3 regions of the Streptomyces sp. NPDC017979 genome follow, and region 2 is predicted to be linked to each of the others. Evidence: riboswitches for the same ligand, from Rfam matches in the RefSeq annotation. Region 2 holds a riboswitch; each other region holds the start of a gene.
The links. A riboswitch is a leader RNA that binds a small molecule or an ion and turns the genes downstream of it on or off. The one in region 2 is predicted to bind cobalamin.

Region 1: it holds a riboswitch for cobalamin, as region 2 does, so the genes downstream of both, metE (5-methyltetrahydropteroyltriglutamate--homocysteine S-methyltransferase) here and ACH4E8_RS24975 (cobalamin biosynthesis protein) in region 2, are expected to answer to the same signal.
Region 3: it holds a riboswitch for cobalamin, as region 2 does, so the genes downstream of both, ACH4E8_RS28980 (ABC transporter substrate-binding protein) here and ACH4E8_RS24975 (cobalamin biosynthesis protein) in region 2, are expected to answer to the same signal.

What each region holds. Positions count from the first base shown of each region.
Region 1 covers NZ_JBIRGU010000013.1:164,680-174,817, forward strand. The annotation lists gene ACH4E8_RS28315 (class I SAM-dependent methyltransferase) at 1-85, shown strand, start outside; gene ACH4E8_RS28320 (cytochrome P450) at 266-1,501, shown strand; gene ACH4E8_RS28325 (glyceraldehyde-3-phosphate dehydrogenase) at 1,557-3,011, opposite strand; gene ACH4E8_RS28330 (ATP-binding cassette domain-containing protein) at 3,240-5,576, shown strand; cobalamin riboswitch at 6,034-6,185, shown strand; gene metE (5-methyltetrahydropteroyltriglutamate--homocysteine S-methyltransferase) at 6,365-8,683, shown strand; gene ACH4E8_RS28340 (cytochrome P450) at 8,720-10,057, opposite strand.
Region 2 covers NZ_JBIRGU010000010.1:254,426-264,563, forward strand. The annotation lists gene ACH4E8_RS24970 (cobyric acid synthase) at 1-1,002, opposite strand, end outside; gene ACH4E8_RS24975 (cobalamin biosynthesis protein) at 999-1,973, opposite strand; cobalamin riboswitch at 2,120-2,252, opposite strand; gene ACH4E8_RS24980 (hypothetical protein) at 2,423-2,650, opposite strand; gene ACH4E8_RS24985 (anion permease) at 2,663-3,952, opposite strand; gene ACH4E8_RS24990 (class II aldolase/adducin family protein) at 4,246-4,908, shown strand; gene ACH4E8_RS24995 (alpha/beta hydrolase) at 5,000-6,127, shown strand; gene ACH4E8_RS25000 (hypothetical protein) at 6,363-7,751, shown strand; gene ACH4E8_RS25005 (ABC-F family ATP-binding cassette domain-containing protein) at 7,956-9,554, shown strand; gene ACH4E8_RS25010 (helix-turn-helix domain-containing protein) at 9,956-10,138, shown strand, end outside.
Region 3 covers NZ_JBIRGU010000014.1:104,123-114,260, reverse strand. The annotation lists gene ACH4E8_RS28990 (ABC transporter ATP-binding protein) at 1-307, opposite strand, end outside; gene ACH4E8_RS28985 (FecCD family ABC transporter permease) at 304-1,293, opposite strand; gene ACH4E8_RS28980 (ABC transporter substrate-binding protein) at 1,437-2,438, opposite strand; cobalamin riboswitch at 2,473-2,622, opposite strand; gene ACH4E8_RS28975 (Mov34/MPN/PAD-1 family protein) at 2,709-3,131, opposite strand; gene ACH4E8_RS28970 (amino acid permease) at 3,222-4,679, opposite strand; gene ACH4E8_RS28965 (DUF2017 domain-containing protein) at 5,117-5,755, opposite strand; gene clpS (ATP-dependent Clp protease adapter ClpS) at 5,755-6,069, opposite strand; gene ACH4E8_RS28955 (nicotinate phosphoribosyltransferase) at 6,249-7,577, shown strand; gene ACH4E8_RS28950 (isochorismatase family protein) at 7,781-8,362, shown strand; gene ACH4E8_RS28945 (hypothetical protein) at 8,797-9,099, opposite strand; gene ACH4E8_RS28940 (immune inhibitor A domain-containing protein) at 9,223-10,138, opposite strand, start outside.

The DNA.
Region 1 (10,138 bases), on a different contig from region 2:
CGCCGCGGTCGACGCGCGGGGCGGCAGCTTCACGATGCGCTACGCCACGGTGGCGGTGACGGCGCTGGCCCGGGACGGCGGCTGACGCCCCGGCCGCATCGGTCACCGGTCGCCGCACCGGTCGCGCCGTACGGATCGGCGCGGGGGTACGCCGTGCCCTCTGGGGGAAGTACTTCCGGTGGTCGGGCCCGTCCACCGGGCCCGCCGGTACCGCGGCGGCACCGTCCCACCGCCGTGTACCGATTCACCGCGAAGGAGCCGGTGCATGGACCGTCAAAGACCCTTAGTGCTCGATCCGACCGCTGCCGACCGGCGCGGCGAGGACGCCGCCCTGCGCGAGCGCGGCCCGCTGACCCGCGTCGACGTCCTCGGCGAAAAGGTGTGGGCGGTCAGCGACCGCACGTTGTTGAAGCAGTTGCTGATGGACGGCCGCATCTCCAAGGACGCCGTGCAGCACTGGCCGCGCTACCCCGACGAGACCCGGGACTGGCCCCTGAACCTCTGGGTCGGGGTGCGGAACATGTTCACCGCGTACGGCGCCGACCACCGGCGCCTGCGGCGGCTGATCTCCCCGGCCTTCGCGGGCCGCCGGATCGCCGCCCTCGCCCCTCGGATCGAGGCGATCGCCGGCGACCTCCTCGACGAACTCGCCGCCGAGCCTCCCGGGACGGTCGTGGACCTGCGCGAGCGCTTCGCCGCCCCGCTGCCGATCCGGGTGATCAGCCACCTCCTCGGACTGCCGGACGAACGGGCCAACGGCTTCCGCAGCATGGTCGACGGCGTCTTCGACAGCACCCTCACCGGAGCGGAGGCCGAGGCCAACACCCTGGCCTTCCGTAAGACGCTGACGGAGCTGATCGACGAGAAGCGGAGCAGCCCCGGCGACGACCTCACCACCCGCCTGATCGACGCCAGGGACACCGAGGGCGACGGCACCGGGCTGAGCGACGGCGAACTGGTGGACAGCCTCATGCTGATGGTCAGCGCCGGCTACGAGACCACGATCAATCTGATCGACCACGCGTTCGTCGCACTGCTCACCCACCCCGAGCAGCGGTCCGCGCTCCTCGCGGGCGCGGTGTCGTACGAGGACGTGGTGGAGGAGACCCTGCGTTGGCAGGCCCCCGTCCCCTTCCTGCCGATGCGGTTCGCCACGGTGGACATCGACCTGCCCGACGGCGTCACGATCCGGACGGGCGAGGCGATCCTCGCCGCCTACAGCGCGGCGAACACCCACCCGGACGCGTACGGGCCGGACGCGGACCGCTTCGACCCGGCCCGGGTCGACCGGTCCCATCTGACGTTCGGCCACGGGGTCCACGTCTGCCTCGGCGCGGCCCTGGCCCGGTTGGAGGGCGCCATCGCCCTGCGGACGGCCCTGGACCGCTTTCCGCGGTTGGCGCTCGCGGTCCCGGCGGCCGAACTCCGTCCGGTGCCGTCCTTCCTCTCCAACGGTCACCGCAGCGTGCCGGCCGTGCTGGCGCCAGGGGCGCCAGCATGACGAAGGGGCGCGGCGGGCCGTTCGGCCTGCCGCGCCCCCACCGGGACCCGCTCGATCAGACGACGGGCGCCGGGTACGTCGGGTACTCCACCCCGGAGACGTGCTGGACGACCCGGATGACCTGGCACGAGTAGCCGAACTCGTTGTCGTACCAGAGGTAGAGGATCGCGTCGTCGCCCTCGACCTTGGTGGCGCCGGCGTCCACGATCGAGGCGTGCCGGGAGCCGATGAAGTCGCTCGACACGGCGTCCGGCGCGCTGGTGTAGTCGATCTGCCGCTTCAGCGGGGAGGTCAGCGAGACGTTGCGGAGGTGGTCCAGCACCTCTTCGCGGGTGGTCTCGCGGCCCAGCCGCAGGCTGAGGATGGCGATGGACACGTCCGGGACGGGGACCCGGATGGAGCTGCCGGTGATCCGCGCGTTGAGGTCGGGCAGCGCCTTGGCGACGGCGGAGGCGGCACCGGTCTCGGTGATCACCATGTTCAGCGGCGCGGAGCGACCGCGGCGCTCGGACTTGTGGAAGTTGTCCAGCAGGTTCTGGTCGTTGGTGAACGAGTGGACGGTCTCCACGTGGCCGCGCAGCACGCCGAACTCGTCCGCCATCGCCTTCAGCGGCGGGACGATCGCGTTGGTGGTGCAGGAGGCGCAGGACAGGATCTGCTCGTCCGGCTTGATCGTGTCGTGGTTGACGCCGTGCACGATGTTCGGGACGTCGCCCTTGCCCGGGGCGGTCAGCACGACCTTGTCGATGCCGGGGCGCAGGTGCTTCGACAGCCCCGCGCGGTCGCGCCACTTGCCGGTGTTGTCGATCAGGATGGCGTTCTTGATGCCGTACGCCGTGTAGTCGACCTCGGTCGGGTCGCCGGCGTAGATCACCTTGATCTCGTTGCCGTTGGCGGTGATGGTGCTGGTCGCCTCGTCCACGGTGATGGTGCCCTGGAACTGGCCGTGGATGGAGTCGCGACGCAGCAGCGAAGCGCGCTTGACCAGGTCGTCGCCGGGCTCGCCGGAGCCGCGGCGCACCACGATGGCGCGCAGCCGCAGTCCGTTGCCGGAGCCCGCCTTCTCGATCAGGAGGCGGGCGACGAGGCGGCCGATGCGGCCGAAGCCGTAGAGCACGACGTCGCGCGGCTCGCGGCACTCGATCTTGTTCGCCCCGGTGGCGCCGGCGACGGCGTCCGCGGTGAACTCCTCGACCGACAGGCCGCGCCCGTCGGTGCGGTAGAGCGCGGCGAGCATGCCGAGGTCGATCTGGGACGGGCCGAGGTCCAGCCCGGTGAGGGCCTGGAGGAACGGCATCGTCTCGGTGACCGACAGCTCCTCGCCGGCGATCTGCCGGGCGAAGCGGTGGGCCTTGAGGATGCTGATCACCGACTTGTTCACCAGGGAGCGGCTGTGCAGCAGGACGGTGACGTCCCGCTCGCGCTGCAGCTTCCCGATGATCGGGATCATCGCCTCCGCGATCTCCTCGCGGTTCTTCCAGTTGGTGAACGAGTCCTCGTTGACAGTCACGGGCCTATCTTTCGAGCTAGGTGGCGCTCACATGCGGCGCTCACATGTTAACCACACGCTCCTTTGAGCATTCAAACACCCCCCGTCACCCGCGTCCGCGCGCGATCCCCGCACCCGCGCCGAGGAGTTATCTGCGTACGGTGTATCCAGTAACTGTGTACAGTGGGCAGCGCGCATCCAGCGGATTCCCGCGTTTCTCCCCAGAGCGCCAGAGGAGAGAGCTCAGCCATGCCCGCCGCAGGTCCCGAAGGCCCCTACGACCACGACACCGGCGCCCCGGTCCCCAGTGCACCGGACGCCGCCCCCCGCCTCGCCGACAGCCATGACCTCATCGAGGTCCGCGGAGCCCGGGAGAACAACCTCCGCAACGTCTCCGTCGACCTCCCCAAGCGCCGGCTCACCGTCTTCACCGGCGTCTCCGGCTCCGGCAAGTCGTCCCTCGTCTTCGGCACCATCGCCGCCGAGTCGCAGCGCCTGTTCAACGAGACGTACACCAGCTTCGTCCAGTCGTTCATGCCCTCGGTCGGCCGGCCCGACGTGGACGCGCTGCGCAACCTCAGCGCCGCGATCGTGGTCGACCAGGAGCGCATGGGCGCCAACTCCCGCTCCACGGTGGGCACCGCCACCGACGCGTACACCATGCTGCGGATCGTCTTCAGCCGCCTCGGCGAGCCGTACGTGGGCCCCTCGCACCACTTCGGCTTCAACAACGCCGAGGGCATGTGCCCGCGGTGCGAGGGCATCGGTCGAATATCCGACGTCGACCTCGACCAGGTCGTCGACCGGTCCAAGTCGCTGCGCGAGGGCGCGATCACCGTCCCCGGCTTCGCGGTGGACTCCTGGCAGTGGCAGGTGATGGCCGAATCGGGCTTCTACGACCCGGACAAGAAGGTCGCCGACTTCACCGAGGCGGAACTCGCCGACCTGCTGCACAAGCCGACGACCAAGATCAAGGTGGGCTCCAGCAACCTCACGTACGAGGGGCTCGTACCGCGCATCCACCGCAGCTTCCTGGCCAAGGACCGCGAGGCGATGCAGGCCCACATCCGCGCCTTCGTGGACCGGGCCGTCGTCTTCGGCGAGTGCCCGGAGTGCGCCGGCGCCCGCCTCAACCGCACCGCGCTGGACTGTCGCATCGGCGGGTTGAACATCGCCGAGTGCGCCGCCCTCCAGATCAACGACCTGGCCGCCTTCGTGCACAAGCTGGACGCGCCCGCCGTGGCACCGCTCCTGGCCAACCTGGGCCAACTGCTGGACTCCCTGGTGGAGATCGGCCTCGGCTACCTCAGCCTGGACCGCACCTCCTCCACCCTCTCCGGCGGCGAGTCCCAGCGGGTCAAGATGGTCCGGCACCTCGGCTCACCGCTCGCGGACGTCACGTACGTCTTCGACGAGCCGACCACCGGACTGCACCCGCACGACATCCAGCGGATGAACGGGCTGCTGCTGCGGCTGCGCGACAAGGGCAACACGGTCCTGGTGGTCGAGCACAAGCCCGACGTCATCTCGATCGCCGACCACGTGGTGGACCTCGGGCCCGGCGCCGGCACCGAGGGAGGCGTGATCGGCTACGCGGGCGACGTCGCCGGACTGCGCTCCTCCCCCACCCTCACCGGCCGCCACCTCGGCCACCGGGCCGCCCTGCGGGACGCGGTGCGCCGCCCCACCGGGCACGTGTCGATCGAGAACGCCACGCTGCACAACCTGAAGAACGTCTCGGTGGACGTGCCCCTCGGCGTGCTGACCGTGGTCACCGGCGTCGCCGGCTCCGGAAAGAGCTCCCTCGTCCACGGGTACCTCTCCGGCCGCGAGGGGGTGGTGGTGGCCGACCAGTCCCCCATCCGCGGTTCGCGCCGCTCCAACCCGGCGACGTACACCGGCCTGCTCAACTCGGTGCGCACCGCCTTCGCCAAGGCCAACGGAGTCAAGGCGGCCCTGTTCAGCGCCAACTCCGAGGGCGCCTGTCCCGCCTGCAACGGCGCCGGGCTCATCTACACCGACCTGGCGATGATGGCCGGCGTGAGCACGGTCTGCGAGAAGTGCGAGGGCAAGCGCTACACCCCGGAGGTCCTCACCTACCGGCTGCGCGGCAAGAACGTCAGCGAGGTCCTGGACATGCCGGTGAAGGAGGCGTACGAGTTCTTCCCCTCGGGCCAGGCGCACGCCGTCCTCGGCCGGCTCGCCGACGTGGGCCTCGGCTACCTGCGGCTCGGCCAGCCCCTGAACACCCTCTCCGGCGGTGAGCGCCAGCGGCTGAAGCTCGCCATCCACATGGCGGAGAAGGCGTCGACGTACGTCCTCGACGAGCCGACCACCGGACTGCACCTGGCCGACGTCGACAAGTTGCTGGCGCTGCTCGACCGACTGGTGGACGGCGGCAACTCGGTCATCGTGATCGAACACCACCTCGCGGTGATGGCCCACGCCGACTGGATCGTCGACATCGGACCGGGCGGCGGCCACGACGGCGGCGAGGTCGTCTTCACCGGCACCCCGCGTCAACTCGTCAGCGACGGCGACACCCTGACCGCGCGTCATCTTCGGGCGTACGTCAACGGCGGCTAGGGCGCTGCTGATGGATCAGGCTGGATCAGGTGGGGGTCCCCCCACGCCCTTCGGGCGTAGGGGGAGGGGTCTGGTGCCGTGGATCTCCCCCTGTGCCCTGCGGGCACGGGGGGGGACCCCAGCGGAGGAGGGAGTCAATGCGGTGGGGGTACCTCCCGTGCCCTCAGGGCACAGGGTGGGGGCACCTCCCGTGCCCGAACGGCTACGGGGGAGAGGCATGGTGCCAGGCCACACGAGCCCAGCAAGATCCATCAGCAGCGCCCTCACCCCGACTTGACGGTGGTCGTCCGGGGGCGGGAGCGCGGCGCCGCCCCGCCCCCGGGCGCAGGGGCGACCGGGCCGGCGTGTTCCACCTCACCATCCGCATGCCGGACGCGCCCTGCCGCCATCCGCCGACGGCCCGCTAGGGTGACCGGTGCAGCTGGTTCGCCCCCGTCCGCCAGGCGGGAAGCGTCGCAAGAGGGAACCCGGTGGGAATCCGGGACTGCCCCGCAGCGGTGAGCGGGAACGACCGCCGTCATACGCACTGGGTCCGCGAGGACCTGGGAAGCGACGGCCAGTAGGTGTCCGCCGGGAGACCGGCAGGCGTGCCCGCGAGTCCGAAGACCTGCCCGTTGCCCGCACGCGGACGATCCGCGCGCGGAACTCCCGGTGACCTCGTGGGCGGGTCGGCGTGCACTGCGAACGGACGACCGCGCAACCGGCGCGCACCCCCTTCGCACCGTCACCCCTTCGCGCCCCGTCCCGTCACCGGGACCTCAGGGATCCATCTCGCGAAGGAGATCTCCGTGACCACGAAGTCCGCAGCCGCGGCAGCACGGGCCACCGTGTACGGCTACCCCCGTCAGGGCCGGGGCCGGGAGTTGAAGAAGGCCGTCGAGGGCTACTGGAAGGGGCGCGTCAGCGCCGCAGCCCTGCACGCCACCGCCGCGGAGTTGCGCCGCTCCAACTGGCAGGAGTTGGCGGCGGCCGGCGTCGACGAGGTCCCGACCGGTGACTTCTCGTACTACGACCACGTGCTGGACGCCTCCGTCATGGTGGGCGCCGTCCCCGAGCGCCACCGGGCGGCCGTCGCCGCGGACGCCCTCGACGGGTACTTCGCGATGGCCCGCGGCACGCAGGACGTGGCGCCGCTGGAAATGACCAAGTGGTTCGACACCAACTACCACTACCTGGTGCCGGAGTTGGGCCCGGACTCGGTGTTCACCGCCGACTCGACCAAGCAGGTCGCCGAGGTGACCGAGGCCCTGGCGCTCGGGCTGACCCCGCGCCCCGTCCTCGTCGGACCCGTCACCTATCTGCTGCTGGCCAAGCCCGCCCCCGGGGTGGCCGCGGACTTCGACCCGCTCACCCTCCTGGACCGGCTCCTGCCGGTGTACGCCGAGGTCCTCGCCGATCTCCGCGCGGCCGGCGCCGCCTGGGTGCAACTCGACGAACCCGCGCTCGTCCAGGACCGCACCTCGGCCGAGCTGAACGCGGCCGACCGCGCCTACCGGGTCCTCGGCACCCTGGCGGACCGTCCGAAGCTGCTGGTCGCCTCCTACTTCGGCCGGCTCGGCGCCGCGTTGCCCACCCTCGCCGCAGCCCCGGTCGACGGGCTCGCCCTGGACTTCACCGAGTCCGCCGCCGCCAACCTCGACGCGCTGGCCGCCGTCGGGGGCCTGACCGGCAAGCGCCTGGTCGCCGGCGTCGTCAACGGACGCAACATCTGGGCGAACGACCTGGAGAAGTCCCTCGCCACCCTGGGCACCCTCCTCGGCCTCGCCGACCACGTCGACGTCGCCGCCTCCTGCTCCCTGCTGCACGTCCCCCTGGACGCGGCCCTGGAGCGGGACGTCGACCCGCAGATCCTGCGCTGGCTCTCCTTCGCCCGGCAGAAGGTCGCCGAGGTCGTCGCCCTCGCCAAGGGGCTGGCCCTCGGCACCGACGCCATCACCGCGGAACTCACCGCCAACCGGGCGGCGCTCGCCTCCCGCGCCACCTCGCCCATCACCCGGGACCCGGCCGTGCGCGCCCGTGCCGAAGCCGTCACCGACGCCGACGCCCGGCGCTCCCGGCCCTACCGCGAGCGGACGGTGGCGCAGCGCGAACGCCTCGGGCTGCCGCTGCTGCCTACCACCACCATCGGCTCGTTCCCGCAGACCGACGAACTGCGGGTGGCCCGGGCGGACCTGCGGGCCGGCCGGATCGACACCGCCGGTTACGAGGAACGGATCCGGGCCGAGATCGCCGAGGTGCTCTCCTTCCAGGAGAAGACCGGCCTGGACGTCCTGGTGCACGGCGAGCCCGAGCGCAACGACATGGTCCAGTACTTCGCCGAGCAGCTCACCGGCTACCTGGCCACCCAGCACGGCTGGGTGCAGTCGTACGGCACCCGCTACGTCCGACCGCCGATCCTCGCCGGCGACATCTCCCGCCCCGAGCCGATGACGGTGCGCTGGACGACGTACGCCCAGTCGCTGACCGACCGTCCCGTCAAGGGCATGCTCACCGGCCCGGTGACCATGCTCGCCTGGTCCTTCGTCCGTGACGACCAGCCCCTCGGCGACACCGCCCGGCAAGTCGCCCTCGCCCTGCGCGACGAGGTCGACGACCTGGAGGCGGCCGGCACTTCGGTGATCCAGGTCGACGAGCCGGCGCTGCGCGAGACCCTGCCGCTGCGCGCCGCGGACCGGCCCGCGTACCTCGCCTGGGCCACCGAGGCGTTCCGGCTCACCACCGGCGGCGTCGCGCCGGGCACCCAGATCCACACCCACATGTGCTACGCCGAGTTCGGCGACATCGTCCAAGCCATCGACGACCTCGATGCCGACGTCATCAGCCTGGAGGCCACCCGCTCCCACATGCAGGTGGCCGGCGAACTCGCCTCCCACGGCTATCCGCGGGAGGCCGGGCCCGGCGTGTGGGACATCCACTCGCCGCGGGTGCCGAGCGTCGAGGAGGCCGCCGCGCTGCTGCGCACCGGGCTGGAGGGCATCCCCGCCGAACGGCTGTGGGTCAACCCCGACTGCGGTCTGAAGACCCGGGGTTGGGCCGAGACCCGGGCCTCCCTGGAACACCTCGTCGCCGCCGCGCGCACCGTCCGCGCGGAGCTGCGCCCGTCGTGACCGCGGGGTCCCGCCGCGGCAGGGGCGCGCGTGCGCTCACGCCGCGGCGGGCCCGTCGAGCCTCGCCGGCGTCGGCCCGTCGGGGCGCACGGTGATGCCGTACAGGGCCCCCTTGGGGACGGCCTCGAAGCGCGGAACGGGCAGCGGCAGCAGGTGCTCCAGGAGGGCGGTGGACTCCCGCAGCGCGAACTGGAGCCCCAGGCAGGCCCGTGGCCCGAGCCCGAAGGGGAAGTAGCCGCCCTGCTGGTCGGGGCGGCGCCCGGGGGTGGTGAAGCGCTCCGGATCGAACGTGCCGGGCGCTTCCCACACTTCGGGGTCCCGGTGCGTCAGGTACGGACAGACCAGGACGTCGGTGCCGGCCTCGATCGCGTGGCCGGCGAGGACGTCGTCCTGCGCCGTCCAGCGCGGCAGGATCCACGCCGACGGGTAGAACCGGAGCGTTTCGTGGACGAGCGCCTGCACGGCCTGCCGTCGCTCGGGCGTGCCTTCGCCGCCCGCGGCCAACGCCCGCCCCCGGGCCTGCGGGTGCTCGTCCAGCAGCAGGTGCAGCCAGGTCAGGGTGGTGGCCGTGGTCTCGTGGCCGGCGAGGAGCAGGGTGACCAACTCGTCGCGGATCAGCCGGTCCGTGTACTCGGGGCGGGTTTCGGACGCCTCGATCAGGACGTGCAGGAGGCCGGGGCCGTCGGGCCCCGCATCGCCGTCGCGGGCAGCGGCGATCGCCCGGCTCGCCAGGGCGTCGATCCTGGCCAGCTCCGCGGCGACGACCTCCTGTGCGGAGACGTCGTCGGCCGGCAGGCTCGGCAGCGCGTCCAGCACGGCGGGCATCTCGCCCAGGGTCCGTGCCGTTTCCGCGTCGACGGGGTGTCCGGTCAGGGACCGCCAGATGGTGTCCAGGGCGAACCGGCGCATCTCCTCGCCGACGTCGAAGACCTCTCCGCTGCGGGCGTGGTCGGCCCAGCGCGCGGCGGTGATCCGGGCGGACTCGGCGATCCGCTCCTCGTAGCGGCGCATGCCGCGGCCGGTGAACTGGGATTGGAGCAGGCGTCGTTGGCGCTGCCACGCCTCGCCCGTCGCCGACAGCACGCCGTCCCCGATCAGCATCCGGGCGCGGTGCGAGCGCTTGACGTAGCGGTCGGGGTGGAGCGCGAGCACGTGCTGCACCGCCGCGGGCGCGGTCACCACGACGGTGGGGCGCGGGCCGAGCCGGACCGCGGCCACTCCGCCGTGCCGGCGCTGCGCCTCGGCGAGGAGGTCGACGAGGTCGCCGCCCCGCTCGCGCCACTGCGCGACGGCTTCGGGGGCGAGTTCGGGGACCGGCCGGCCCGCCGGGCTCGGATCGGGCTGCGGACTGCCGGGCGGGACACGGGTGGCCACGGGAAGTGCTCCTGTTCGGCGGCTGGTGCTTCGGGGGCGGACCGGGCGCGGTCCGCCCGCACTGTAGGGGACGGAGTCGTC
Region 2 (10,138 bases):
GCCGCGTTCGCGCAGCCACGCCAGCGCGCGGACCGTGCCGCGGGTGCCGGGGACGACGACCAGGTCCGCGTCCACGAACTCCTCCGGCCGGTCCACGAACCGCACCACCACGCCCGGCTCGGCGGCCAGCGCGTCCACGTCCGTGAAGTTGGACATCAGCGGTACGGCGCACACCGCCACCCGCAGCACCTCGTCGCCGACCGGGGGAGCCACCACCGACTCGCGCACCGCGCCGCGCAGCGAGACCCGCAGCCCGTCCTCCTCGTCGATGCCGAGCCCGTGGGCGTACGGCAGGACGCCGTACGAGCGGCGCCCGGTGATCCCTTCGAGCATGTCGAGGCCGGGCCGCAGCAGGCTCACGTCACCGCGGAACTTGTTGACCAGGTACCCGGCGACCAGACGCTGGTCCGCCGGGGCGAGCAGCGCCGTGGTGCCGAAGAAGGACGCGAAGACGCCGCCGCGGTCGATGTCCCCGACGACGAGCACGGGAAGGTCCGCGGCGCGCGCGACGCCCATGTTCACGATGTCCGTGCGCCGCAGATTGATCTCGGCCGGGCTGCCGGCGCCCTCGCAGATCACGGCGTCATACGTGCTCCGCAACTCCTCCAGGCACTCCACGACCGTGGACAGCAGCGCCTCCCGCCCGCCGCCCCCGGCCGGGGTGCCGGAGCCGAAGAAGCCCCGGGCGCTCATCTCGCCGACCGGGCGGCCCAGCAGGACCACCTGGCTGGTGCGGTCGCTGCCCGGCTTGAGCAGCACCGGGTTCATCAGCGCGGTCGGCTCCACCCGGGCGGCCTGCGCCTGCATGGCCTGCGCCCGGCCGATCTCGGCGCCGTCGCGCGTCACGTACGAGTTGAGGGACATGTTCTGGCCCTTGAAGGGGGCCACCTTCACGCCCCGGCGCGCCAGCCAGCGGCAGATCCCCGCGGTGACCACGCTCTTGCCCGCGTCGGACGTCGTACCGGCGACGAGCAGTCCGCCGCCGCGTCGCTGACCGGTCATCTTCCGCGCCCCCTTCGAAACTGTGCCTGCCTTCCCGACGCCTTGTGCACCAGCAGCCGGGCGGCCACGCTCGTGCCCAGCGCCAGCAGCCCGACGCGCCGCGACAGCCGCACCGCGCGCGCCACGTCGGCGACCTCCACCGGGCGGGCGGCGCCGTTGAGCACCGCCCGGTGCTCCGTCCGGCCGCCGTACGACAGCGTGCCGCCGAGCCGCACGCCGAGCGCGCCCGCGAACGACGCCTCCACGGGGCCCGCGTTCGGGCTCGGATGACGGTGCGCATCGGCCCGCCAGGCCCGTACCGCCGCGCGCGGGTCGTCCCCGGCGACCACCGCGAGGGCGGCCGTCAGCCGCGCCCCCGGCCAGCCGACGACGTCGTCCAGCCGCGCCGAGGCCCAGCCGAACCGCCGGTGCCGCGGCGAGCGGTGCCCCACCATCGCGTCCAGGGTGTTCACCGCGCGGAAGCCCACCAGCCCGGGCACCCCGGCGACCGCGCCCCACACCAGGGCGCCCACCACGGCGTCCGAGGTGTTCTCGGCGACCGACTCCACCACCGCGCGGGCGATCTGCTGCTCGGACAGGGCGTGCGGGTCCCGGCCGCACAGGTGCGGCAGTCGCGCCCGGGCGGCGGCGAGGTCGCCGGCCGCCAGCGCGTCCCCGACGGTGCGCGCCTCGCGCCCCAGCGACGTGCCCCCGACGACGGCCCAGGTCGCGGCGGCGGTCAGGGCGAGGGAAGCGGCGGGGTGCCGGCGCGCGCCGCGTGCGGCGAGCGCCCCCGCGGCGACGGCGCCACCGGCGCACACCGCGGTGTGCAGGGCGCCCCACCCGCGATGGTCGCGCCACAGCGTGCGCTCCACGGCGCCCGCGGCCCGACCGAAGGCGGCGACGGGATGCCCGCGGCGGGGGTCGCCGAAGAGCAGGTCACCGAGGACGCCGGCGGCTGCGCCGTACGCGAAGACCCGGTCGGCCCGCACGGCTCAGCCGGCCGTCGGGCCGCAGGGGAGCGCCGGGTGCGGCGCGGGGCGGGCGCGCCCCGGGTCTCGTCCCGGTGCGTGCAGAGCAGGTACGGAGCCGCAGCCGCGCATGTCGCAGGTCCTCACTCAGGGTGTCCGCGCCCTGGTTCGACGTGATCGGCGGCGAGAGTTCCTGGCTCCCGGGGAGGGATTCCCCGGTGACAGTGGCGGGACCGCGCCGGATTCGCACCGGACTTCCTCTGCTGCCGCCGTAATGGCCCCGGCAGTCCACCACGGGGTGAGAAGGGCCGTCAACTCTCCCTTGACCTGGAACACGCCCTTGACCTGCGACGAAGACCGGTGAAGGGCAGGAGCGGACGGCCGCGCACGACGACGGGCCGGGTCGTACGTCCAGCGAAGGACGTACGACCCGGCCCGTAGTGACGCGGTGACGCGGCCGGACCGGCCGGTCAGTCGACGATCAGGTAGATGCCGTAGGTCACGGCCACCGCGCAGAGCGCGAAGCAGGCGTACGCGCCGGTGCGCGCCAGCACTCCGGAGCCACCGCCCGAGGCGCCCGCGGTCTGCTCCTGCTTGCTGAGCATCACCACGCCCAGCGAGAAGAGGCCGACGAGGGCGACGGTGGCGACGAGGCTCACGCCGAAGACGGAACCGAGGGCTTCCCAGTCGATTTTCATGTTGCTCTGTCCTTACACCGCAGCCGGGCTGGCCGGGCCGTTCTCCGACGTCGAGGACGCGGAGGAGGCGGCGGAGGCCGGGATGGTCTTCGTGAGGTCGGCGCCGTCCGCGACGCCGGTGCCGCCGGCCGGCGGCGGGGTGACGGCCGCGATGGCGGTGGTGACGACGCCCGCGGGCTCGGCGGCGCCCTCGGCCTGCTCGTCGACGTCGTTGACGTTGGTGTGGTCGACGACCTGGCGGCGGGAGATCACCCAGATCGCGGCGCTGGAGGCGACCAGGAAGACCGCGACCACGGCCACGCCCCAGTCACCCTGCTTGGTCACGAACTCGGAGCCGGCGGCGACGAGCGCGGCGGCCGGCAGGGTCAGACCCCAGGCCACGAACATCCGGGTGGCGGTCGACCAGCGGACCACGCCGCCCTTGCGGCCGAGGCCCGCACCCATCACGGCGCCGGAGCAGGAGTGGGTGGTGGAGAGGGAGAAACCGAGGTTCGAGGAGGCCAGGATGACCGTCGCCGCGCTGGTCTGGGCGGCGAAGCCCTGCTGCGGCTGGAGGTCGGTCAGGCCCTTGCCCATGGTGCGGATGATGCGCCAGCCACCGAGGTACGTGCCCAGGGCGATCGCGACGCCCGCGGAGACGATGACCCACAGCGGGGGGTTCGAGCCGGGGTCGAGCACGTCGCTGGCGACCAGGGCCAGGGTGATGATGCCCATCGTCTTCTGGGCGTCGTTGGTGCCGTGGGCCAGGGAGACCAGGCCGGCGGAGGCGATCTGACCCGCCTTGTAGCCCTTCTCGGTGCCCTTGGCGTCCGTGTTGCGGCCGATCCTGTACGTCAGTCGGGTCGCCAGCATCGCGGCGATGCCGGCGACGAGCGGCGCGGCCACGGCCGGGATCAGGACCTTGGTGATGACCGTGCCGCTGTTGACGGCGTCGAAGCCGACGGACGCGACGGTCGCGCCCACCAGGCCGCCCATCAGGGCGTGCGACGAGCTGGACGGCAGACCGACCAGCCAGGTCAACAGGTTCCAGAGGATGGCGCCTACGAGCGCGGCGAAGATGACTTCTGGGGTGATGCCTGACTCGTCGACTATGCCGCTGGAGATCGTCTTGGCGACCTCCACCGACAGGAACGCGCCGACGAGGTTGAGCACGGCGGACATGGCCACCGCGGTCTTGGGCTTCATGGCGCCGGTCGAGATGGTGGTCGCCATCGCGTTGGCGGTGTCGTGGAAACCGTTCGTGAAATCGAACACGAGAGCTGTCACGATCACAATCGCGAGCAGCAGCGTGATGTGTTCCATTTACCCAGGCAATCTATGGACGTCAGTGGCTCGCCGAACGTAAGTAACCTGGGTGAACGGAAGGTGAACTGAGGCGGGACTCGCGGTGTCTCCAAGCGGTTCTCATGGTTCCGTTTGTGTCTCGTTCGCGGTGCGGCCCCACCTCTTTGCCGCCCTCCCGGCCGTCCGCGGCCCCGCACTGCGGGGCGGCCGCCCCTTCGGCACCGATCCTCGGTCGCTTTCCTGTGATTTTGCGGTGATATGCATCACGGGCCCTCTGGGCGACCGCGACAGCGGCTGACAGGATTCGACGCATGACCGAACGGACGTCCTACGACGAGATCGAACACACCTGGCGCGCCCTGGTGGCCACCGCCTGCCGCAGCGCCGCCGACGGCCTCGTCGTCGGCACGTCCGGCAACGTGTCCGCCCGGGTCGGCCCGCTCGTCCTCGTCACCCCGAGCGGAGTGCCCTACGACCGGCTCACCGACCGCGACGTGGTCGCCGTCGACCTCGACGGCCGCCAGGTGATCGGCTCCCTCGCGCCCACCAGCGAACTCTCCCTCCACCTCGCGGTCCACCGGTCCGGCGCCGGCCGCGCCGTGGTCCACACCCACGCCGTGCACGCCACCGCCGTGTCCACCCTCGTCCCGGAGCTGCCGCCGATCCACTACATGGCCGCGGAGGTCGGCGGGCCCGTCCGCGTCGCCCCGTACGCCCCCTACGGATCGGACGAACTCGCCGCGAACGCGCTGGCCGCGCTCGACGGGCGGGCCGCCTGCCTGCTCCAGAACCACGGCACCGTCACCCTGGGCGACACCCTCGACCAGGCGTACGACCGCACCGCGCAACTGGAGTGGATGTGCCGGCTGTGGCTGGCCGCGTCCGGCGTCCCCGGCCGCACCCCCTCCCTGCTCACCGCCGCGCAGCTCGCCGATGCGGCCACCCGCTTCAAGGGGTACGGACAACGCTCCTGAACCCCGCCGCGAACCCCCGCCGGCCGGCCGCCGCGACCCGGGCGGGTGGCGCCGGCTGGCAGGGCGCCGCCGGCGTACCGACACTGGAACGGTGCGTCCGGCAACAGCGGCGGCGGCAGCCGTCACCCTCCTGACAGGCGTCGGCGTGGCCGTGGCGGCGGCTGCCCGGTACGCGAGCGACGCGACGCTCCGCGCCGCCCCGGGACGGACCCCGCCGGGGGAGCACCGGCTCACGGTGCACGCCACGGCCGCCGGCCAAGTGGCCCTCACCCGCAGCCTCGCCTCCCGCCGCCCCGGCACGTACGGCCTCGCCGGCACGGACGTCGACGCGATCGCCGGCCCCGTGCTCGACGGCCTGTCGAACTCGCCCGACACCGTCGTGCGCCGGCTCGAACGGGTCAGCCGCGGCGCCCTCGCCCCGGGCACCCGGGTCCGCATGACGCCGCGGCTGCACACCGGCACCCCCACCGAAGCCCTCGGCATCGACCACCGGGACGTCACCGTCCCCGGCGAACTCGGCCCGCTCCCGTCCTGGTTCGTCCCCGGCGTCCGCGACACCTGGGTGATCGCGGTGCACGGCCTCGGCGCCACCCGCGAGCACCCCATGAACCTGCTGCCGTTCCTGCACCGCAGGAGCCTGCCGGTGCTCGGCCTCGGCTACCGCGGCGACCCCGACGCGCCCCGGCCCCCCGACGGGCTCAACCACCTCGGGGACCGGGAGTGGCGCGACGTCGACGCCGCCCTGCGCTTCGCCGTCCGCGGCGGCGCCCGCCACGTCGTCCTGTACGGCTGGTCCACCGGCGCGGCCATGGTCCTGCGCGCGGCGGCCGACTCCGCCCTGCGCGGCCACGTCACCGGACTCGTCCTCGACTCCCCGGTCCTTGACCAGGAAGCCACCCTGCGGGCCCTCGCCCGGGCCCGGCACACCCCGGGGCCCCTGGTGCCCCTGGTCGTACGGACGGCCCGGGCCCGGGCCGGGCTGTACGCACAGCCGCACCCCGTCGCCGCCGTCGCGCCCGCCGTCACCGTCCCCACCCTGCTCTTCCACGGCCCCGACGACACCCTCGCCCCCTGGGGCCCCTCCCGCGAACTGGCCGCCGCCCGCCCGGACCTGGTCACGCTCCAGACCGTCCTCAACGCTCCGCACTCGGCCATGTGGAACACCGACCCCGGTCGCTACGAGGAAGCCCTCCGCCGCTTCCTCACCCCCCTGATGTGAGCGCCGGTGCGCGCGACCGGTACGGGTCGCCGACGGGAGCGCCCGGTGCGAACGTCCGGAGCGAGCGCCCGGAGCGAGCGTCACCCCTTCGATGGGAGCGTCGCTGCGAGCCCCCCGCGCGACCCGCCGGCCGACCCTTCCGCGTAACCCCCAGCGCCCCTGGCCACCACCGCCGAAGCGGCCCCCGTCCGGTTCCGTTTGGGCTTTCGGGCCGTCAACGGGAAGACTGCTCCCCGTGACGTCCCGAAAGCCTGATGAGCAATTGGCGCGCAACTCCAGACTCCGTCTTGTCCGCCCGCGACCGCTGGCCAGTGCACGCAGGGCCGTGACCACCCGGCGCACCCGGCCCGCGCCGCGGCCACCCGAGGGCACCCCGCCCCCGGCAGAACTCGCCCGACAGGCCCGGCGACTGCTCGCCGACGCCGTGCGCATCGCCCGCTGGGCGGCCGCCGACGGCGACGCGGGCACCGCCCCGCTCGCCGCGGCCGCCGAGGAACGCGCCGCCGCAGCACTGGAGTTGACCCGTCCCCAAGTGCGCGCGGACTGGGACCGGGCCCGCCTCGCCGGGCTCGTCGAACTCCACGGCGACACCGTGCGCCCCGGTTGGCGGCTGCGCGCCTGGGACCGCGACGACATGGCCGTACTGCGCGGCTGGGTCGCCCTCTTCGACGCCTGGTCGCTGGCGCACCCCGCCCCGGACTCCGTGGCGACCACCGCGGTCGCCGAAGTCGTCGAGGCGATCCCCCAACTGCTCTCCCTGCTCCAGCTCTCCGCCGGACCGGTCGCCGTGACCACCCTGCTCGACATGTTGGAGCAGCGGGTCGTGGAGCTGCGCGAGGAGCGCTGCCTGCTGCCGGACGACCCCGCCGAAGGGTCCGTGCCCCCGCCCGTCGGAGACGTCCCCGTCGCCGAGCTGCTCGACTGGGCGCTGGACGGCATGGCCGCGGTCGGCGCGCTCACCCTCGACCGGGGCCGCTCCGCCACCCTCACCCCCCTCGGCAACTGGGCGGTCTGGGTCAAGCTGGAACAGATCTGCGTCGCGGCCCAGAGCCCGGCCGGGAACATCGAGCAGCCCGCCGAGGACATGCTCCGCGGCTGCGCCCGCCTCACCCCCGGCCCCGCCCGCGCCGAGTACCGCGCCTGGCTCGCCGCCCGTACCGTCGCCAGCTCCGTCGCCGAGCTGCTGACCGTCGCCCGCGGCGAGGACGCCCTGCTGCGCGGGCTCGCCTTCGAGGCGCTGCGGGTCGTCGGCGCCCCCGCCGAGCCCGAGGTGCGCGCCGCGGCCGTCGAACCCTCCCTGCGCCCGTACGCCCTGCTCTGGCTCGCCGAGTACGAGGGGATGGACGCCGAGGACGCCCAGGACGTGCTCACCCGCGCCGAGGCGACCTGGCTCTGGGTGGACACCGCCGCCGCCGTCGCCGACCACGGGGAGCCGCAGCTCCTGCTGCGCCACCTGGACTCCGCGGTCCAGGGCACCGTGCCGGCGCTGCTGGCCGAGGTCCGCTCCGGCGGTCACCCGCGCACCGTGCAGGTCCTGGTCGCGCTGGCCGCCGCCCACCCCGACCCGGCCCTCGCCAAGGCGCTGCGCCGAGCGGCCTTCCAGGTCCACACGGGCGGAGCCTGAGGCGGCGCCGCGGGGCCCCGGTCCCGCGGCGCCCACTGCGGGCAGGGGCCCCGCGCACCCGGCGCTCGGGGAGCAAACCACTTGCACGCCCCCGTTAGACTGGCCCGCATGGCCATTCTCCTTGCGCAATAGACGGCGTCGAAGCCCTCGCGGCCCTTCCGCCCATCCTTCCGCCGTTCGACACAGCTGTCCTGGAGTCTGTCCGTGATCACCGCTTCCGGCATCGAGTTGCGCGCCGGCGCACGCGTCCTCATCGAGTCCGCCACCTTCCGCGTCGCCAAGGGCGACCGCATCGGCCTGGTCGGCCGCAACGGCGCCGGCAAGACCACCCTGACCAAGTGCCTCGCCGGCGAGGGCCAGCCCGCCGCCGGCGCCATCGCCCGCTCCGGCGAGGTCGGCTACCTCCCGCAGGACCCGCGCACCGGCGACCTCGACACCCTCGCCCGCGACCGCATCCTCTCCGCCCGCGGCCTGGACTCCGTGCTGCGCAAGATGCGCGAGAACGAGGACCGGATGGCGAACGGCAAGGGCGCCACCCGCGAGAAGGCGATGAAGCGCTACGAGCGCCTGGAGACGGAGTTCCTCACCAAGGGCGGGTACGCCGCCGAGGCCGAGGCCGCCACCATCGCCGCCGCCCTCGGACTGCCCGACCGGGTCCTCGGCCAGCCGCTGCACACCCTCTCCGGCGGCCAGCGCCGCCGGGTGGAGCTGGCCCGGATCCTCTTCTCGGACGCCGACACCCTGCTCCTGGACGAGCCGACCAACCACCTCGACGCCGACTCCATCGTCTGGCTGCGCGAGTACCTCAAGACCTACCGCGGCGGCTTCATCGTGATCTCCCACGACGTCGACCTGGTCGAGACGGTCGTCAACAAGGTCTTCTACCTCGACGCCAACCGCGCCACCATCGACATCTACAACATGGGCTGGAAGCTCTACCAGCAGCAGCGCGAGGCCGACGAGAAGCGCCGCAAGCGCGAGCGCCAGAACGCCGAGAAGAAGGCCGCCGCGCTCAACGCCCAGGCCGACAAGATGCGCGCCAAGGCCACCAAGACCGTCGCCGCGCAGAACATGGCCCGCCGCGCCGAGCGACTGCTCTCCGGCCTGGAGGAGGCGCGCGTCTCCGACAAGGTCGCCAAGCTGCGCTTCCCCGAGCCCGCGCCCTGCGGCAAGACCCCACTCACCGCGGAGGGGCTGTCCAAGTCGTACGGCTCCCTGGAGATCTTCACCGATGTGAGCCTGGCCATCGACAAGGGCTCCCGGGTCGTCATCCTCGGCCTCAACGGCGCCGGCAAGACGACCCTGCTGCGGCTGCTCGCCAGCGTCGAGCGGCCCGACACCGGCACGGTCACCCCCGGCCACGGCCTCAAGCTCGGCTACTACGCCCAGGAGCACGAGACCCTGGACCCCGACCGCACGGTCCTGGAGAACATGCGGACCTCGGCGCCCGACCTCGACCTCGTCGAGGTGCGCAAGACGCTGGGCTCGTTCCTCTTCACCGGCGACGACGTCGACAAGCCGGCCGGAGTGCTCTCCGGCGGCGAGAAGACCCGACTGGCCCTGGCCACCCTGGTCGTCTCCGCCGCCAACGTGCTCCTCCTCGACGAGCCCACCAACAACCTGGACCCGGCGAGCCGCGAGGAGATCCTCGGCGCGCTGCGCACCTACAAGGGCGCGGTCATCCTCGTCACCCACGACGAGGGCGCGGTCGAGGCGCTGGAGCCGGAGCGGATCATCCTGCTGCCGGACGGCGTCGAGGACCTGTGGGGCGCGGACTACGCCGACCTGGTCACCCTCGCCTGACCCGGCCGCCCCGCCGCCCCGCCGACGAAACGGCGCCCGCCGACCACACGGATCCATACGGAATGATCCACTCCGTATGGATCATTCGGCTCACGGGTGATCCGTCATCTGAGTGAGACGATCTCGTACCCCGGTGTGGGTCCTGGCGGATCCCCGACGACCGTCCTATGGCCCCCGCGCTCCCCGGCGCCCTTTTCCCACCCCGCCCCTGACCTGGCAACTCTCTCCGGAGTCGGTGCGCTGACCCCGTCCGAGTCGCGGGGTGCCGGGCATCCCGGCGGCTTGGACGGTCCTCGACACCGGGCAAAGCTCGTTCACTGACCTTGCCGAATGGGTGGCCAGGAAGCCCATGAGGGGTGATCATGAGAAGTCCAGAGCGCACTTCCCATGAGGAGGCACGGGTGGCCGAGACTCTGAAGAAGGGCAGCCGGGTGACCGGTGCCGCGCGCGACAAGCTCGCGGCTGACCTGAAGAAGAAGTACGACTCCGGTGCGAGTATCCGGGCGCTGGCCGAAGAGACCGGCCGTTCCTACGGATTCGTCCACCGGATGCTCAGCGAGTCCGGAGTCACGCTGCGCGGACGC
Region 3 (10,138 bases), on a different contig from region 2:
ACTCGAACTCGGGCCGGCTCTCCTGCGGCACGGTCGCCACCCGCCGGGCGCGCGCCTTGGGCGGGAGCGCGACCAGGTCGTCCGTGCCGAGGTGGACCCGGCCGGCGGTGGGGCGCAGCGTGCCGTAGACGCAGCGCAGCAGGGTCGTCTTGCCGCTGCCGTTGGGGCCGACGAGCCCGATCGTCTCGCCGGGGCGGGCGTCGAGGTCGACGTCGGCGAGGAGGGTGCGCCCTTCGACGGCGTACGACAGCGCCCGTACGGCCAGTTCCTCCCCCGCGGTGGAACCCGGTGCGGTCGCGTCGGTCATGCCGGGGCTCCTTCTCGGTGGCGGGACCGCATCAGCCACAGGAACAGCGGTCCGCCGATCAGCGCGGTGAGCACCCCGACGGGCACGTCCTGCGGGGCGACGAGGGTACGGGCGCCGAGGTCGGCGACGACCAGGGCGACGGCTCCGCACAGCGCCGCGACGGGCAGCAGCGCCCGGTGGGCGGCGCCGACGAGGAGGCGGGCGGCGTGCGGGACCATCAGCCCGATGAAGCCGACGGCGCCGCTCGCGGCGACCATGACCGCGGTGACCAGCGAGACGAGGACGAAGACGGCGGCGCGGAAGCGGGCGACGTCCAGGCCGAGCACGGTCGCGCCCTCCTCCCCCACCAGCAGCAGGTCCAGCGGGCGGGCGAGCGCCAGCAGCAGCGGCAGGGCCAGCGCCATGACGACGGCGGGCGGCCACAGGGTGTCCCAGCGGGCGCTGCCGAGGCCGCCGAGCGACCAGAACATGGCCTCGCGGAAGTGCTCGGGCCGGGAGGAGGCGACGAGCACGAGGGTGGTGAGCGCGGTGAAGATGTAGCTGATGGTGACGCCGGCGAGGACGAGCCGGGTGCCGGTCATCGAGCCGCCGCGGCGCGCCAGCGCGTACACCAGCACCATGGCGGCCAGCGCCCCGGCGAAGGCGCCGGCGGGCAGGGCGACGGTGGTCGTGACGCCGATGCCGAGGGTCAGCACGACGACCGCGCCGGTGGACGCGCCGGAGGAGATCCCGAGCAGGAAGGGGTCGGCGAGCCGGTTGCGCACCAGGGCTTGGAGGACCACGCCGACGAGGCCGAGCCCGGCGCCGACGAGGGCGCCGAGCACGACGCGCGGCAGTCGCACGTCGATGACGACCGTGCGCAGGGGGCTGGGCTCCGCGCCCGGGAGCAGCGCGGCGACGACCTCCCCGGGCGGGATGCGTACGGAGCCGAGTGCGAGGGCCGCGACGACTGCGGCGGCCAGCGCCAGCAGCAGGCCGGTCAGCACGGCGCCGAAGCGGAGCCGGGAGGTGGTGCCGGCCGGCTTCCCCTCGCCGGCGGCGGTCCCGGAAGCGGTGGCGGGCGGGGAGGCGGTGGCGGGCGGGCCCGCCGAGGGGCCCGCGGTCACGTCCTTCACGACCTTCGGCCCCGTCACCGGGCGAGCTGCGGGGCCAGCTTGGCGATGGCGTCCGGTGCGCGCACGCCGACGACCGCGTCGGACAGCGGCAGGACGGCGAACCTCTTGTTCTTGACGGCCGGTACGTCCTTCAGCGCCGGGTCCTTCAGCAGGCGCTGCTTCTTCTGCTCCAGCGTCGTCGCTCCGTAGTCGTAGATCACGATGACCTCCGGCTTGCGGGCCACGACCTGCTCCCAACTGGCGTCGCCGAAGCTCTTGTCGATGTCGGAGAAGACGTTGTGCCCGCCGGCGCGGCTGATGAGTTCGTTGCCGATGCCCTTGCCGCCGACGGTGAACGCGGTCTTGTCGCCGCTGTCGTAGACGAAGACGGGGACGGGGGCGGCCTTGGTCTTCGCCCGCTCGGCCTCGGTCTTGGCGACCGTGGCGCGGGCCTCGGCTATCCACTTCTGCGCGCGGTCGCCGACGCCGAAGGTGCGGGCGACCTCGTCGACCTCGCGGTACACGTCGTCCATGGTGGTGCGCTGCTTGGTGCAGTACTCCAGGTTCAGCCGGGTCTCGATGCCCGCCTTCTTCAGGTCCTCGCGGGTGCGGCCGTCCTTGGCGTCGAAGGCGCTGCCGTAACCGCCGTACACGAAGTCCGGGTTGACGGAGAGCAGCTTCTCCTTGGAGGGGTACGTCTTGGCGACGACGGGGACCGACTCGTACGCCTCGCGGTACTCCGGCAGCACCTGGTCGTCGAGGTAGGCGGTGCCGACGAGGGACTTCTCCAGGCCCAGCTCCAGCATGATCTCGGTGACGTGCTGGTTCATGGTGACGGCCCGCTTGGGGGGCGCGTCGTAGGTGGTCTTCACGCCGCAGTTGTCGACGGTGTACGGGAAGCCGGCGGCGGGCGCGCCCGCGGCCTTGGTGTCGGGGCTCGGGTCGGACGAGCAGGCCGTGGCCGTGAGGGCGAGCGGAAGCAGGGCGGTGGCGGCGACGAGCGCGCGACGGCTGGTCGACCGGGGCTGCCGGGACATGCGTGGGTCCTCCTCCGGGGATTTCCACGTCCCCTGGGTGTGGGAGAAGGGCGGCGAGTCAGTTCCTGGCTGATGGAACGTGTCACTGCACGCAACGGTGCGGTGGAACGTTTCACTCACAGTGGCGGGACCGCACCGGATTCGCACCGGCTTCCTGGGGCCCACCGCCCGTGTTCTGTTGTGGAGTCCTGCCGAGTGCCGAACTCGGTCAGGGTTCTGTCGAGTTCTAGAGATACGTCGAGAGGTGCCTCGACGTCTAGGAGCACCGGATCAGTATGAGGGCACGACCCGGACCTCCTCCTCGGTGACCTCCCCGTCCACGATCCGGAACGAGCGGAACTGGAACGGGCCCGCCTCGTCGGTGTCCGCGGTGGAGACGAGGACGTAGTGCGCGCCCGGCTCGCTGGCGTAGCTGATGTCGGTGCGGGAGGGGTACGCCTCGGTCGCGGTGTGCGAGTGGTAGACGATCACGGGCTCCTCGTCCCGGTCGTCCATCTCGCGGTAGAGCTTCAGCAGGTCCGCCGAGTCGAACTCGTAGAAGGTGGGCGAGCGGGCCGCGTTCAGCATGGGGATGAAGCGCTCGGGCCGCCCGCTGCCCTCGGGGCCCGCGACCACGCCGCACGCCTCGTCGGGGTGGTCGGCACGGGCGTGCGCGACGATCCGGTCGTACAGGTCCTGGGTGAGGGTCAGCATGTCGATCAGGATATGCGTCCGTCCGCATGGCGGAAGGGCCGGTCCGCACCCCGTCGGGTACGGACCGGCCCCGGTCCACATCGTGGACGGTCAGCCGTCCTGCTTGGCCCGCTCGCGCTTGACGAAGGCCGCGCCCTGCGGGTTCTTCGCCCGCAGCACCAGGTACGAAACCCCCAGCACCAGCGCCCACACCGGCGCCGCGTACAGGGAGATCCGGGCGTCCTTGTCGATGCCCATCAGCACGATCACCATGCCGATGAAGGCGAGCGCGAACCAGCTCGTCCAGGGCGCACCGGGGGCCTTGAAGGGCGAGGCCGGGACCTCGCCCTTGGCCACCTTGGACCGGTAGATGATGTGGCTGACCAGGATCATCACCCAGGCCCACATGCCGGAGATGGTGGCGAAGGAGACGATCTTGTGGAAGGCGTCGCCGGGCCACTGGTAGTTGATCCAGACGCCGATCAGCATCAGACCGGCGGAGAAGGTCGTCCCGATCAGCGGGGTGCCGCGGCTGGTGAGCTTGGTGAAGACCTTCGGGCCCTGGCTGTTGAGCGCGAGGTCGCGCAGCATCCGGCCGGTGGAGTACATCCCGGAGTTGCAGGACGACAGCGCCGCGGTGAGCACCACGAAGTTGACGATGCCTGCGCCGATCTGGAGGCCCATCTGGTCGAAGGCGGCGACGAACGGCGAGACGCCGGGCTCGAAGGTGGTCCAGGAGACCACCGACAGGATCATGATCAGCGCGCCGACGTAGAAGACGGCGATGCGCCACGGCACGGTGTTGATCGCCTTGGGCAGGTTCTTCTCCGGGTCCTTGGACTCGCCGGCGGTGACGCCGACCAGCTCGACCGCGAGGAAGGCGAACATCACGATCTGGAGGGTCATCAGGGTGCCGCCGATGCCCTTGGGGAAGAAGCCGCCGTCGTCCCACAGCAGGGTGACGGAGGCGGTGTCGCCGGCGTCGGAGAAGCCGAGGGTGAGGATGCCGACGCAGATCAGGATCATGCCGACGATGGCGGTGACCTTGATCATGGAGAACCAGAACTCTATTTCCCCGAACAGCTTCACGGAGATCAGGTTCGCCAGGTAGAGGACGATCGTGAAGGCGAGGGCCGAGACCCACTGCGGGATGTCGAACCAGTACGTCATGTACTCGGCGGCGGCGGTGACCTCGGTCATTCCGGTGACGACCCAGAACAGCCAGTACGTCCAGCCGGTGGCGAAGCCCGCGAAGGGGCCGACGAACTCGCGCGCGTACTCGGAGAAGGACCCCGAGACCGGGCGGTACATCAGCAGTTCGCCGAGCGCCCGCATGATGAAGAAGATGACCACGCCCGCGATGGCGTAGGCGAGGATGAGGCTGGGCCCGGCCTTGGAGATGCCCTTGCCGGCGCCGAGGAAGAGGCCGGTGCCGATGGCACCGCCGATGGCGATCATCTGGATCTGCCGGGCCCCGAGTCCGCGGTGGTAACCCTGGTCCTCGGCGGCGGTCCCCTGCGGCGGTCCGCTCTGCCCGTCGTGCTTGTCGTCGATCTGCACCGACGTCATGTGGTGCGCCCTTTCTCCATGCCGATCCGCGTCGCCCGCCCCCCGGCGTGCGGCTGCGGACCAGTTCCTGATCCCCCCGGATGTGGATGGAGTGCCACCGGCGATCCGCCGGTCCAAGCGCCCCCAGGGGCATGGGTGGCGCCCCTGGCGGTCGTGAAGATCTATCACGGTAGCCACGAAGATCGAACGGGCCGATTGTGGCGCACTGCACAGCGAGAACCGGACAAAACGCGCCCCGGAGCGGCAAAGCGCCCCGGGGCGGTGACGGAAACGTTATTCGGATTTGAGCGTCCGTTGAGCGAACAACCGAACGGACGGGCGGGCGTCTGCGCGGCCTCGCGCACGGGCCGCCCACAGGCCCCTCAAGGGCTGCTCACAGGCCGTTCACGGGCCGCGTTCGCGGACCCTTCGCGGGCCGTGTTCGCGGGCCGCGGGGCTCAGCCCATCAGGGTCTCGACCAGGGTCTCCTGGAGCACCCCGAGCCAGAGGTACGCCATCACCATCGGCTTGCGCGGGTCGGAGTCCGGCAGCCGGTACAGCCCGCCGGTCGGGTCGCCCTCGTCGCCCGCGCCCCCTTGGTCGTCCTCCGTGATCTCCAGCCGGGTGCCGATGGTCAGCCGCAGGTCGTTCAACGTGCCGAGCCAGCACCGGGCGTCGTCCGGGGTCAGCACCAGCACCGCGCCGGCTTCGCCCGCCGCGTCGAGCGAGTCCAGCGCGCGCACCATCGCGAAGGCGTTCTGCCGCTTGCCGGCGCGCAGGTCGTTCTCGGTGAAGCGGCGGAACTCGGCGGACGCGGCCCGCAGTTCCTCCTCCTCCGCAGCGCTCTTGGCTCCGGCCACCGCCGCCGGATCGCGGTAGGCGTCCGGGAACAGCCGGGCGAGCGCCGGATCGGACGGCGCCTCGCTCGGCCCCTCGGCGAACAGCGCCGCCAGCGGGTCCTCGCCCTCGACCGGCTCGTCACCGGGCCCTATCAACTCCATCAACTGGACCGCGAGGGAGCGCAGGATGGAGACCTCGACGTCGTCGAGCGCGATGGTCGCGCCGCCGCCGGGCGCGGGCTCGAAGTGTCCCGGCATCAGCCGCGGTCCTGGGTCAGGGTGGCCCACAGGCCGTAGCCGTGCATCGCCTGGACGTCGCGTTCCATCTCCTCGCGGGTACCGCTGGAGACGACGGCGCGTCCCTTGTGGTGGACGTCGAGCATCAGTTTGCGCGCCTTGTCCTTGGAGTATCCGAAGTACGCCTGGAAGACATAGGTGACGTAGCTCATCAGATTGACCGGGTCGTTGTGGACGAGCGTCACCCACGGCACGTCGGGCTCGGGGACGGCGAAGCTCTGCTCCGCCGACTCGGGGCGTTCGATCTCAGTGGGAGCAACACTCACCTGATCCATGCTGCCACTCACGGCGACGAATCGCACAAACGGGCATCCCATTTCGTCACTCTGACGAAATGTGGGGTAGCATCCTGGCCATGGCCGGATCGGCTCGTGGATTCCCACGAATCGGCGGCAAGTACTGACGCATACCGACAAATGCTTGCGAAGCTGACGAAAGCGTGAGGTCGAGTCCTGTGAACCCCTCTGACCTGGGGCTACCGGTCGATGTGCCCTCCACCGCCCTCTTCACCGACCAGTACGAGTTCACGATGCTGCAAGCGGCCCTGCGGGCCGGCACCGCGCACCGTCGCTCCGTCTTCGAGGTCTTCACCCGCCGGCTGCCCGAGGGACGGCGCTACGGCGTCGTCGCCGGCACCGGTCGGGTGCTGGACGCCGTCGAGAACTTCCGCTTCGACGCGGACGTGCTGGCCTTCCTGCGCGAGCAGCGGATCGTGGACGCGGCGACGCTCGACTGGCTGGCGTCGTACCGCTTCGGCGGTGACGTGTGGGGCTACCCCGAAGGCGAGGTGTACTTCCCCGGCTCCCCGATCCTGCGGGTCGAGGGCACCTTCGCCGAGTGCGTCCTGCTGGAGACGGTGATCCTCTCCATCCTCAACCACGACTCGGCGATCGCGGCGGCGGCCTCCCGGATGTCCACCGCGGCCGGCGGGCGGCGGCTGATCGAGATGGGCGCGCGGCGCACCCACGAACTCGCCGCGGTGGCCGCCTCCCGCGCGGCGTACGTCGGCGGCTTCGACTCCACGTCGGACCTGGCGGCCGGCTTCCGCTACGGCATCCCCACCGTCGGCACCAGCGCCCACGCCTTCACACTGCTGCACGACAGCGAGCGCGACGCCTTCCGGGCGCAGGTCGAATCGCTGGGGCGGGGCACCACCCTGCTGGTGGACACCTACGATGTCGCCGAGGCGGTCCGCACGGCGGTGGAGATCGCCGGCCCCGAGCTGGGCGCGGTGCGCATCGACTCGGGCGACCTGCTGCTGGTCGCGCACCGCGTCCGCCAGCAGCTCGACGAGCTGGGCGCCCGGAACACCCGGATCACGGTCACCTCGGACCTGGACGAGTACGCCATCGCCTCGCTGGCCGCGGCGCCGGTGGACGCGTACGGCGTCGGCACCCAGCTCGTCACCGGCAGCGGGCACCCCACCTGCTCCATGGTCTACAAGCTGGTGGCCCGCGCCCGCTCGACCGAGCCGGACGCCCCGCTGGAGCCGGTGGCGAAGAAGTCGCTCGGCGCGAAGACCTCCGTCGGCGGTCGCAAGTGGGCGGCGCGCCGGCGGGACGCGGAGGGCGTCGCGGAGGCGGAGGTGCTGGGCACCGGCCCGGTGCCGGACCGGCTCGCGGGCGACCAACTGCTGGTGGAGCTGGTCCGCGGCGGCGAGATCGTGGCCCGCGAGCCCCTCGACGTGCCCCGGGACCGCCACCGCGCGGCCCGGGCGGCGCTCCCGCTGTCCGCGACCCAGCTCTCCCGCGGCGAGCCGGTGCTGCCGACGGAGTACGCGTGAGCGCACCCGCGTGAAAGCGGGCGCCGACGACGTGTGGGGCGCGGCGGCGCGGGGACGCTTCCCTCGGGAAGGGCGACCGCGCCCGCGCCGGCCCCGGCTGTGAGCATCCCGTGGACCTGTACGTACGCCCCTCCCGTGCGGCGGCCCGAGTCCCTAGGCTCGGGCGGCACCGCCCCGCCCTCGACCTCCGAAGGACACCCGCCATGCACCGCGCCTTGATCGTCGTCGACGTCCAGAACGACTTCTGCGAGGGCGGCAGCCTCGCGGTGGCGGGGGGTGCGGAGGTCGCGGCGGCGATCACCGAGATGATCGGGGAGGGCACCGGGTACCGCCACGTGGTGGCCACCCGTGACCACCACGTGGACCCCGGCGACCACTTCTCGGACACCCCGGACTACGAGACGTCCTGGCCGGTCCACTGCGTCGCCGGCACGGAGGGCGCGGGCTTCCACCCGAACTTCGCCCCCGCGATCGCCTCGGGCGCGATCGACGCCGTCTTCGACAAGGGCGCGTACGCGGCGGCGTACAGCGGCTTCGAGGGCTCGGACGAGAACGGCAAGGGCCTGGCGGCGTGGCTGCGGGAGCAGGGCGTGACGGAGGTGGACGTGGTGGGGATCGCGACGGACCACTGCGTGCGGGCGACGGCGCTGGATGCTGTGAGGGAAGGTTTCGCCACGAGGGTCCTGCTGGACCTGACCGCGGCGGTCTCCAAGGACCGCACCTCCCGGGTCCTCCCCGAACTCCGCGAAGCCGGCATCACCCTCACCGGCACCCCGGTGGCGTAGCCACGCCCTTCAGCCGGCCTCCCCATCGCTTGAGGACGCGCAAGATTCAGCCCCGCCGGCGATTGAGGCGGCTGAAGCGCCTGCACTCCGCGAGCGAGGACGCGCAAATTTTCAGCCCCGCCGGCGATTGAGGCGCGGGGGTTCGGGGGCTGGCCCCCCACGATGGCGCCGCGCCCTGGGAGCGAGCCGGGTTTCCGGGGCCCGCGGCACCCGAAGGCACCTGCACCTCCGTCGGGGCTCCGCCCCGAACCCCGCGCCTCAATCGCCGGCGAGGCTGAATTGTGCGCACCCTCCCCCGCAGGAGTGCGGACGCTCCAGCGCCTCAATCGCCGGCGGGGCTGAAATTTGCGCACCCTCGCCAGGAATGCGCGACCACTCGTCGGGGGCCAGCCCCCGAACCCCGCGCCTCAATCGCCGGCGGGGCTTGATGTGAGCTACGCGTAGTGGCTGGCGCGGAAGGGGTGCCACAGGCCGCGGGGGGACGCGGTCTGGAGGCGCCAGAGGAGACCGTCGGGGTGGTGGAGCACCGCCGTGATCTCGTCCGGCGTCGGCGGCTCCGCGTTCCCCCTCAGGTACACCGACCGCAGCCCCAGGTTCCGCAGTCGCGTCAGCGCCCGCGCCCGGTTCCCCGCGTGCACCAGGTATCTCGCCGGGCTCCCGTCACCCAGTGGGCTCGGCAGGCTCACGGCGACGACGACGGTGCCGTTCGGCAGCTTGCTGAAACCTCCGCCGGACATGCTGCAACACTCCCCCGTGGATTGGTGTGTCAATAAGGGTCGGTCATCACGCACCTAAACACGATCGGCCGTCGCCCGCTAGGGGGCAACGGCCGATCAAGCTCTGACCTGCTACTTCACCAATTACTTGGTCGACGGACCAACCTTCACGGTGATCGTTTCACCGCTCCGGGGCTCCTTCACGATCGAGATCTTGGTGTTGGTGTCAGTTACCTTCACGCTTCCCGTGGGGTTCTCCGCGTACCAGTAGGTGCCCTTGCGGTCGTCGAAGACGCCGCGCCCCGGCTTCGCCGGGATCTTGGTCGGGACGCCCGCCTTGTGCAGGGTGAAGCCGTCGTAGGGCCGCGTCGTGAAGGTCGCGTCGAACGCCTGGATGCGGTTGCGGATCACGCTACCGTCCGCCCACTTCATCGGCTCGGGATTCGCGTCGATCGGCAGGATCTGACCGGTGCCGGGGTGGACGCCGGTGTTGTTGTCCCGCTGGAAGGTGTCCCAGAGCCAGATCATCAGGCCGTTCTGGTACGGGTAGTGCTCCACCCAGCGGTTCATCGGCGCGTTGAAGCCGAAGTTGTACGGGCCGACCTTCAGGCCCTGGTCGTACGAGACGTACTGCCGGTTCTCGGCGATGTAGTACTGCTCGTAGTCCTTGGTGAAGGACTCCCCGATGCGGCTGAAGCCCTTCGCGGTCCAGCCCGCGTCGCCGTTCTCCGCGCCGTCGGTGACCAGCGCCGCGCCGTCCGCCTTCACGGTGATGGCGTCGGCGGTGAAGCCCTTCTCCGCGGTCGCGCCGTCCGTGCGGTACTGGAAGCGCAGGTCGACCTTCTTGCCGGCGTACGCGTCCAGCGGGTACACGAGCGCCGCGTGCGCGCCCGAGCGGCCGGTCAGCGCGGGCTTGTTGCTGGAGTCGCGGGTGATCGGCTTGCCGCCCGCGGTGCCGTCGATCGGCGTCCAGTTCGCGCCGCCGTCGGTGGAGACCTCGGTGTAGAGGTAGTCGTAGCCCCGCTCGATCTGCCACCACGCGGTGAGCTCCAGCGAGGCC